Regions from separate parts of the Glutamicibacter sp. 363 genome, predicted to be linked through region 1. Evidence: riboswitches for the same ligand, from Rfam matches in the RefSeq annotation. Region 1 holds a riboswitch; each other region holds the start of a gene.
The links. A riboswitch is a leader RNA that binds a small molecule or an ion and turns the genes downstream of it on or off. The one in region 1 is predicted to bind thiamine pyrophosphate.
Positions count from the first base shown of each region.

Region 2: it holds a riboswitch for thiamine pyrophosphate, as region 1 does, so the genes downstream of both, ACT3UA_RS14750 (ECF transporter S component) here and thiM (hydroxyethylthiazole kinase) in region 1, are expected to answer to the same signal.
Region 3: it holds a riboswitch for thiamine pyrophosphate, as region 1 does, so the genes downstream of both, thiC (phosphomethylpyrimidine synthase ThiC) here and thiM (hydroxyethylthiazole kinase) in region 1, are expected to answer to the same signal.

Region 1 covers NZ_JBQSYR010000002.1:186,466-189,667, forward strand. Annotated here, with positions in the region: gene thiE (thiamine phosphate synthase) at 1-537, opposite strand, end outside; gene thiM (hydroxyethylthiazole kinase) at 530-1,324, opposite strand; TPP riboswitch at 1,314-1,408, opposite strand; gene ACT3UA_RS02435 (GntR family transcriptional regulator) at 1,443-1,811, opposite strand; gene ACT3UA_RS02440 (hypothetical protein) at 1,808-3,202, opposite strand, start outside.
Region 2 covers NZ_JBQSYR010000025.1:28,911-32,112, forward strand. Annotated here, with positions in the region: gene ACT3UA_RS14730 (Na+/H+ antiporter subunit E) at 1-134, shown strand, start outside; gene ACT3UA_RS14735 (monovalent cation/H+ antiporter complex subunit F) at 131-397, shown strand; gene mnhG (monovalent cation/H(+) antiporter subunit G) at 397-810, shown strand; gene ACT3UA_RS14745 (DUF4235 domain-containing protein) at 874-1,125, opposite strand; TPP riboswitch at 1,200-1,318, shown strand; gene ACT3UA_RS14750 (ECF transporter S component) at 1,390-2,007, shown strand; gene ACT3UA_RS14755 (ATP-binding cassette domain-containing protein) at 2,000-3,202, shown strand, end outside.
Region 3 covers NZ_JBQSYR010000030.1:3,303-6,504, forward strand. Annotated here, with positions in the region: gene ACT3UA_RS15865 (MarR family winged helix-turn-helix transcriptional regulator) at 1-109, opposite strand, end outside; gene ACT3UA_RS15870 (MFS transporter) at 203-1,651, shown strand; TPP riboswitch at 1,846-1,953, shown strand; gene thiC (phosphomethylpyrimidine synthase ThiC) at 1,951-3,202, shown strand, end outside.

The DNA.
Region 1 (3,202 bases):
GCGCAGCGCCGCGGCATCCGCGGCGGTCAGCGAGCCGATGGCCACGGCGGGCAGCTCGGTGAGCCGCTTGGCCCGCAGGAATCCATCGATGCCCAGCGGGGTGGGATGGTCCTTCTTCGTGGGCGTCGCGCGGATCGCCCCGACCCCCAGGTAATCGAGGTATTTCGCGTCGGCGTTGGCCCCGGTCAGCTGTTCATCGGTGGAAGCGCTGAGCCCGATAATCCCCTCGCCGATGATTTCGCGGGCGTAGCGCACCGCAATATCCTTCTGCCCGATGTGGATGCCGGTGACCGCGGCACCCGCTGCCCGTGCCGCGAGGAATACGTCGATGCGGTCGTTGACCAGCAGTTCGGCCTTGCCGGCGGTGAGTTCTGCCGCCGCGCAGGTAAGTTCGAAGAATTCGCGGGCGGTCTCGTTCTTGGCCCGCAGCTGCACCCATTGCACACCCGCGGCCACCGCACCTTCGATGACTTCCAAGGTGCTGCGCGGCTGGCAGCTTTCGGTGTTGGCTACCAGGTAGATTCCCAGATCACGCATTATTTGCCTCCTCAAGGCGCAGGTTGTGCAATTCCTCGGGGTCCAGCAGCGAGAGTTCGTCGAGGAAGGCCGCGGCGAAACTTCCCGGACCGCGGCCGATGGCCAGGGCCTTTTCGGCGGCCAGTCCGTACAGGCCGTGGGCTGCGATCGCCGCGTCGAACGGGTCTTCGCTCACCGCGAGCATTCCGGCGCAGATTGCACCCAGGGCGCAGCCGCCGCCGGTAATCCCGGTCAAGCCGATCCCGTTGCTGTGCACCAGCGTGGTGCGTTTGGCATCGATGATCGCATCGGCCGCCCCGGAGATCGCGACCACCGAACCATATTCGGCGGCCAACTGGCGTCCGGCCTCGATGGCCGCGTGCACGGTGTCCTGCGCGTCCACTCCGCGCCCGGTCGAGCTCCGCCCGGCCAGCGCCAGAATTTCCGAGGCATTGCCGCGGATCAGGGTGGGGCGCTGGGTCACGATTTTTCGCGCGAAGTCAGTGCGCACCGGCAATGCGCCCACGGCCACCGGGTCCAGCACCCAGGGGGTGCCGGCCTGGTTCGCACCGTGAACCGCTTCGTCCATGGCGCGCAGCTGTTCGGTGCTCGGGGTGCCCAGGTTCACCAGGACCGCGGAGGCCACCGCGGCAAATGGCCCGGCTTCGCCGGGCAGGTCGGTCATGGCCGGAGCCGCCCCGGAGGCCAGCAGCGCATTCGCGGTGAAGTTGGTGACCACGGTATTGGTCAGGCAAAACACCAAAGGGGATTGTTGCCGGTAATTCCGGGCAACGGAAGTCAGGGTCATGCGACATCCCTCCGCTAGTTTGAACTAGTTCAGGTTCGACGGGTCTCATCTCAGTCGGTGAATCCGACACCCCGTGTCACTGGCTAGAGCGTACTCACCAAAGCCGCGGAAGAACAAATTATTGCCGCGCCCGGCGTTGCACCAGCGCCCTGACGGTGGCCTCGTCGATTCCCTGAGCTCGGGCCAGCTCCCACACCCGATCCACCGCTTGAACCAGATCACCGGAGGATTTCTCCATATCGGCTCCGGCGTTCACCACCGTTCCGGCACGCCGCCGGGAGGAAACCAGGCCGGTGGCTTCGAGTTCCTTGTAAGCGCGGGCCACCGTCCCGGAAGCGACCCCCAAATCGGTGGCCAGTGCCCGCACCGTAGGGAGCTTGCTTCCCGCCGGCAGCTCGCCCAAGGAAATCAGCGAAGAGATTTGCGTGCGGATCTGTTCATAGGGCGGAACCGCCGCGTCCAGGTCCACGAAAATATGTTGGCTCATACGCGCTGCGGCACCCTAGTTTCTGGGCGGGCCAAAATGATCACTGCCGGGCAGCAGAAGACGATGATCCCCACGGCCGAAACGTAGGGACCTGCCTCGTAACCCCAGGCCAGCATGGCGACGGCCGCCGCGGTGACTACACGGAGGGCGCGTAGTTCGTGAACCTGGCGATACCAAATTTCTTGCTCCACGGTGACATCCCAAGGCAAGGCCGCACGCCGAACCCACCAGATGTGGCAGGCGGTAGCGGCAAGCAACGCGAGGAGCGCACCCAGCGCAAAGACCGGTTTGACCGGAACTAGACCCCAAAAATATTCGAATGGTGGATTGATCAGCAGGTATGTGGCGCCGATGAGCAAGAGTCCGGCGAGCACATAGACATAGCGCGGCAGGTCTGCGCTGTGCCGAGCCAGTGAATGGGTTCCCCTGGACTTCAGGTGCAGGTAGCCCAGGAACCCGGCATTGAGCACCAAGAACAAGAGGGCTACCACCAGGAGCGACACAATTGCCTGCGGGGCATTCTCACCGGGGCGCGCATTGTCCGCGTACTCGGTCTGCACAAGCGAGGAGGAGCAGGCCAGTGCGATGAGTGTGAGCGCGGTGGTGAGGAATCCAATGGCAAACAAATTTTCGCGCATCCGCAAAAAGGAGGAGGCAGGCTTTGGGCTAGTGGTTCTGGCAAAATTTTCCGGTGGCTTCCACAATGCCATGGCGATGAAGGTGATGAGCATGGCCACGTTAGCGGTGTTTTGCCAGGGTTGATACATGGTGCGATCCAGCGACATAAGCCACGAGGCCTTGTAATGCAGCGACGAGGCTCCAACGGAGGCAAAGGCCAGGATCGAGGTGCGCAGCAGCCGGTTGAGCCAGACTTCGCGCAATACCTGGTTATCGTGGGGGCTGAGCGAACCAAGCGGTTTGCGCAGCAAAATGAAGAGCATCGCGATGAGTAGGGCCAGCGCCAGGGAGGCCAGGTTGATGGCAAACAGGGCCAGCATCTGGTCCGCCGCACGCAGTCCGTCGGTCGCGGACTGCGAAACCCAGGTGCTTCCGTAGGCGTCCGAGGAGGCAACCTCATATTGCGGGGGGACCCCGGTGACGTCGCGGATCATCCACAGGGTAAGACCGGCGCCGAGGAGTACCAGCGCGGCGACGGCACTCAAGGCCTTAGGCAACGGCGTCATCATCGAGCGAGGTTCCAGGGAGGCCGCGCGCACATTCGCCACCGACGCCGGCCAGGAGTAGAGGCCGATCAGATAGATCGACAGCAGCCAGAGTGCCGGACCGGTGGCGGCGAGCAGATCGCTGGCCCACAGGGATTCGCCGGCGCCGGCATGGGCCGCTTGCTGGTTGCTCACCCCGCCGGAACTGCTTACGAAGAAGGCAATCAG
Region 2 (3,202 bases), on a different contig from region 1:
ATGTGGAAAAGGCGCGAGCGAATATCCACGACATTGAACGCCGGTTGATCATGGCCATCGGAAGCCCCGATGAATACGAGGCGATCAAGAATGAATGCGGTCCGGATTTCTCCAGCAGGAAGCCCAAGAAATGATTGAAATAGCTGTATGGATTGGCGGAGTGATGTTGGCGCTGGCCTCTATCGCTTGCCTGTGGCGGGTTTTCAAGGGCCCCTCGATTCTTGACCGGGTGCTCGCTCTCGACGTCATGCTGTTGATCATTTCCAGTGCGCTGTGCCTAGACATGGCGCTGAACCGGCACACCGATTACCTGCTGTTCACGGTGGTTGCCTGCACCTTGGGATTCATCGGCTCGGTTACCGTCTCGCGGTTCGTATCGGATCAGAGGAACGCCTAATGGACACGTTCTTAGAAGCACTCGCTGCGCTCTTGCTGGTACTTGGTTCCCTGATGTCGCTGATCGCCGGAATCGGTTTAATTACCTTCCCGGATCTGCTTTCACGCATGCACGCGGCCACCAAACCACAAGTATTGGGCTTCCTGCTGCTCTTCGCCGGACTCATCATCCACTTGCGCAGCTGGGGACTGATCCCGGTCTTTGCTTTGGCCTGGGGATTGCAGCTGCTGACTGCCCCGGTATCGGCGCACATGATTGGCCGCGCCGGATATCGCACGAAGCACGTGGCGAAAGAAACCTTGCATGTTGATGAACTAAAACAGGTCATTAGCAATCATTCGCAGACGACCGGAACCACCGCAGCGGTGCCGCCAGCGAAACCTGCACAGAACGACGAGCCCGAGAGCACCTAGCTGCTGGTTAAACTTTGGTGGGGCAGGCCAAATGGCCTGCCCCACCAAAGGAATTCGGCAATGTTACTTGCTGAACTTCTTCATGGCCTTGTTGGTGCCGCGATCAGCCAGCACCTGGATAATCGATGCGACCACGGCGGAGAAAATGGCGAACCCCAAAGCCTGGCGCATACTCGCTTCCGCGGCTGCTTCCTTGCCGTGACGTGGCGCGTCGTTTCCGGTGAAGCCTTTCCAGACCTTGTCGACCAGTCGGCTTCCAAGCATTCCCGCTCCCATTGAAATTCCAAGGGTAACAAGCTTCTGCACTGAGTTCATGAGGACCTCGCATTCGCGTCGTAAGGTTTCGTTCTGTAGCCCAGCATACCTGCGGTATGGTGGTTGAGCAGTAATCATTCCGACAGGGGAGCGTCATGCCGTTCGCGGTGCAAGACGCTGAGAGTGCGATAGATCGCAGACCCTCGAACCTGCCCCGGCTAGTACCGGCGAAGGAAGTCGAGCATCTCGGATGCGGATCATGGCGCGCGATTAAACGCCCACCGGTCCGTGCATCTCCCCTCCTTACATAGGAGGACAAACCTTATGAACGTTGCACCAGCAACTAACCGTGCCAGCTGGCGCGTGGTCGACATCGTTGTGGCCTCGGTAATCGCGGTCGCCTCGGGCGTTATCTTTTGGGCTTGGAACGCCGGATACGGATTGGTCAGCCTTGCTTTCGTGGCTTTCCCACCGGCAAGCGCCTTCGTATCTGGCATGTGGCTTTTTCCCGCGGTGCTCGGTGCGTTGATTATCCGGAAACCCGGTGCCGCGCTGTATTGCGAGATCCTCGCCGCCGTCATCTCAGCCTTGCTAGGTTCCCAATGGGGATTAGCGGTGCTGTTCTCCGGCCTGATCCAGGGGCTCGGAGCCGAGGTGGTCTTTGCCGCAGTGAGGTACCGCCGGTGGAACCTGCCGGTGGCACTGCTTGCGGGATTCATGTCGGGAATTTTCGGCGGAATCGGCGAAGCCTACCTGCTGGGTTACTTCGCTGAGTACACCGAGGCGATGAAGCTGTTCCACGTAGTTGCCATGGGCATTTCCGGCCTAGTTATTGCCGGACTTCTCTCGTGGTTGGCAACCCGTGCTCTGGCGAAGACCGGTGCTCTGGGAGCATTGGCTAGCCGTTCGGCACACCTTGAAGGTTCGCTGCGCAGTGCCTGAATTGAGTTCTTCGACTACCGAAGCCACCCCCGGGCACCTCGGCGGTGGCGGCTTTGAGATCACGGCCGACAACTTTGGCTGGCACCATGCCGAACGTCCATTGCCGGCGCTCAGCGGACTGGACGTGCATATTCCTGCCGGGCAAAAGGTCCTGCTGCTAGGCCCATCCGGCGCCGGTAAATCAACGCTCTTGCACGCCTTGGCTGGAGTTCTTGAGATCGACGAACGGCAGCAGGCGACCGGCAAACTGCAGATTCAGCGACGAGATGCCTTCGCCCGAAGCTTCCCGGTCGGGCTGATGCAGCAAGACCCCGAAACACAGATCGTGCAGAGCCGGGTCGGTGACGATGTCGCCTTCGGCGCGGAGAATCTTGGAATGGCTCCGGAACTGATCCGGTCGCGAATCCCCGAGGTGCTTCGCGCGGTAGGACTTGGGAATCTGGACTTGTCGCACCGCACCCAGGAACTCTCCGGCGGCCAGAAGCAGCGGCTGGCCTTGGCCGGGATTCTTGCCATGGGCCCCGGTCTGATGCTTCTGGACGAACCAACCGCAAATATCGACCCTTCGGGGATCGAGCCGCTGCGTGATGCGGTGCTTGCCGCCGCCAATGACACCGGTGCGACACTGCTTGTGGTGGAACATCGCTTGCAAGCCTGGGCAGAGCACGTTGACCGCGTACTCGTCCTTGCCCCTGGCGGCGGGATCGCCCACGACCTCGAGCCGCGGGCGCTCTTTGAGAATGAAAAGATTCGCCGTGAATTAGCCATGGCGGGTATCTGGATTCCCGGCTACGTTCCACACACCGAACCTCTCCACTCACGCGAGGGCGAGGAACTGCTCGCGGCGGTGAAACTGCGCGCGGCGCGCCATGCACAAGCGGTGCCCACAGCCGAAATCAACTTGCGGCTGCGCGCCGGCCAAGCGTTGGTGATTCGCGGGGAAAATGGTGCAGGGAAATCCACCTTGGCGCTGACCTTAGGCGGATTGCTTGAGCCGGCTACGGGCAGTGTCGAAGCAAGCAGCAACCTGGCCGATGGGCTGAGTCCGCAGCCCTTCAGCTGGCGGGCAGGGGCATTGGTTGCACGGATCGGGTCGGTATTCCAGGAACCGGAACATCAATTCGTCACGCAAAGCGTCCGCGAAGAATTGGCATTCGCACCTACCCGGGCACGCCAGGCCGGGGTGGAGAACGAG
Region 3 (3,202 bases), on a different contig from region 1:
TCAGCAGATAGACGCTGCGATCCAAGCCATCACCGCTTCGGCGCTGCGCGATGGTGTAGCGGCTGAGCAGCGTTTGCTCATACTCGATATCTGCTGTGCGGCGTTTCATGTACCTAATTCTCCACTTCTACTCATTCGATCATACCCGAACATGTATTATGAACATTTTATGTATCTTACACATTCATTCTGAGAGGCTCTCGTGTCCAAACCCACCTCTGCCGGGATTCCCGGCTCAGGTCTAGCCGTCGCCGTTCTCGCCTCCGCGGGCATCGCGTCGTCGATCACCCAGACCATGGTCACGCCGCTGATCCCGCAGCTTCCCAGCATCTTTGGCACCTCAGCGTCAAACACCGCGTGGATCATCACCGCCACGCTACTTGCAGCCGCGGTGGCAGTACCAATTTCCGGGCGCTTGGGCGACCTCTTTGGCAAACGGCGCATGCTGCTCATCCTGGCGCTGCCACTGATCCTCGGTTCCATCGTGTGCGCCATGGCCCCCACGGTGGAGGTCATGATCGTCGGCCGCGCGCTGCAGGGCCTTGGCTCGGGCATTGTGCCACTGGGCATCGCCATGCTCCGTGACCTGGTTCCGAAGGAACGCCTGTCTTCGGCCATCGCCACGGTCAGCGCCACGCTGGGCGTCGGAGGTGCAATTGGCATGCCGATCTCAGCCGCCGTCATTGATTTCGCCAACTGGCGCGCCCTGTTCTACGGCAGCGCGGTAGTCACGCTGCTGGTAGTCATCGCCATCTGGAAACTCATCCCTGCCCTGCCAGCAGGAGCCGCCGGACAGCGCTTCGACTGGCTGGGAGCCATTGGGCTGGGCATTGGCCTGATCTCGCTCATGCTTGCCGTCTCCAAGGGCTCCTCTTGGGGCTGGGCGGCACCGCTGACGCTGGGCCTGTTCGGAATCGCCGCCCTCACGCTGCTGCTCTGGGGCATTTGGGAAACACGGACCAAGGATCCACTCGTTGACCTGCGCACCGCTGTTATTCCGCGCGTGCTGCTGACAAATATCGCCTCAATCTTCGTCGGCTTCGGAATGTACGCCAGCATGCTGGTCATGCCACAGATCCTGCAATTGCCGTCGCAGACCGGCTATGGCTTGGGCCAGTCGATTCTCGCAGCCGGCCTCTGGATGGCTCCAGGCGGCCTGATGATGCTGGTGCTCTCCCCTGTCGGCGGGCGGCTTTCCGACGCACGAGGCCCGAAGTTCACGCTGGTACTTGGCGTTTCGGTCATCGCCGTCGGCTACGGACTGACCCTGCTGGGCATGAGTAGCGCGTGGAGCCTGATGCTCACCAGCCTCGTCATCAACGGTGGCGTGGCACTGGCCTACGGCGCCATGCCGGCGATCATCATGGGCGCAGTCCCCCGCAGCGAAACGGCTGCGGCCAATGGCTTTAACACGCTGATGCGTTCACTGGGTACCACCACAGGCGCCGCGGTCATCGGCCTGGTACTGGCCCAGATGACCACCGATTTCGGCGGAGCTTCACTACCGTCAGAATCCGGATTCCGCATGGCGCTGATACTTGGAGCTGGCATTTCCGTGGTCGCGGCCATCTTGGCGGCCTGCATTCCTAACGCCGGGAAGAAGCCCGCGATCGAAGTCGACGCATCGCAGGAACTCAGCCTGAACAAGTAGTCGCCCCGACTCTTCGGAATTGCCGAGTTTATGCTCAGCTTTGACATAGAAACCCCGGGTAATGTCGTAGACACCTCCTTGAAGGTGCGAGTGATGATCGTAAGGCTCCCGTTGGATATTGCCCAACGGGAGCCTTTCACTTTAAAGTTTCTCGTCTTCCTTGCAAGACCACGTTGCCAGTCGTGATACCTTGTTTGAGACCACACGGGTGCCCTCGCAGGGGCTGAGATCGGGCTAGCGCCGTCCGCGACCGTTGAACCTGTCCGGGTAATGCCGGCGAAGGAAGTGAGTTTCCCACAGTGGAACAATTTGAACAGCACCCTGCCCACACCCTTGCCTACCGTGAGTCTGCGGGAATTTCGGTTCCCGTCACGCAGATCCAGCTGGCAGATGCCCCCAACGGCGAGCCGAACGAACCGCTGCAGGTGTACCGCACCAGCGGCCCGGGAAGCGACCCGACCACCGGGCTGAGACCATTTCGAGAGTCGTGGATTCGTGAGCGTGGAGATGTCGAAAACTATGCAGGGCGCGAACGCAACCTGCACGACGACGGCAGATCCGCGGTCCGCCGCGGCACGGCGAGCGCCGAATGGGCCGGGCGCTCGGCACCACCGTTGCGTTCGGCCCCCGGGACGCGGGTCACCCAGATGCATTACGCACGGCAGGGGGTCATCACCCCGGAAATGCGCTATGTGGCCCTGCGCGAAGAATGCGACGTCGAGCTGGTGCGCAGCGAGCTAGCGGCCGGCCGGGCAATCCTTCCGCTGAATATCAACCATCCGGAATCCGAACCGATGATCATCGGCAAGGCCTTCTTGGTAAAAATCAACGCGAACATCGGCAACTCGGCGGTGACCAGCTCGATCGCCGAGGAAGTCTCCAAACTCCAGTGGGCCACCAAATGGGGTGCCGACACGGTGATGGACCTTTCCACCGGCGACGATATCCACACCACCCGTGAATGGATCATCCGCAACTCGCCGGTCCCCATCGGCACCGTCCCGATCTACCAAGCACTAGAGAAGGTCAACGGCGAAGCGAACGAACTGACCTGGGAGATCTTCCGCGACACGGTCATCGAACAGTGCGAGCAGGGCGTGGACTACATGACCATTCATGCAGGTGTGCTGCTGCGCTACATCCCGCTGACCGCCAACCGGGTCACCGGAATGGTCTCCCGCGGCGGGTCGATTATGGCCGGCTGGTGCCTTGCGCATCATCAGGAGAATTTCCTTTACACCCACTTCGACGAACTCTGCGAGATTTTCTCCCGCTACGATGTCGCATTCTCCCTGGGCGACGGGCTGCGTCCAGGCTCCATCGCGGACGCGAATGATGCGGCCCAGTTCGCCGAGCTGGATACCTTGGCGGAGTTGACCAAGCGTGCCTGGAAATATGATGTTCAGGTGATGGTCGAAGGCCCCGGGCATATCCCTTTCCATCTGGTGCGCGAGAATGTGGAACGCCAGCAGGAGCTTTGCGACGGGGCGCCGTTCTACACGCTCGGCCCGCTGGTCACCGATATCGCTCCGGGATATGACCACATCACCA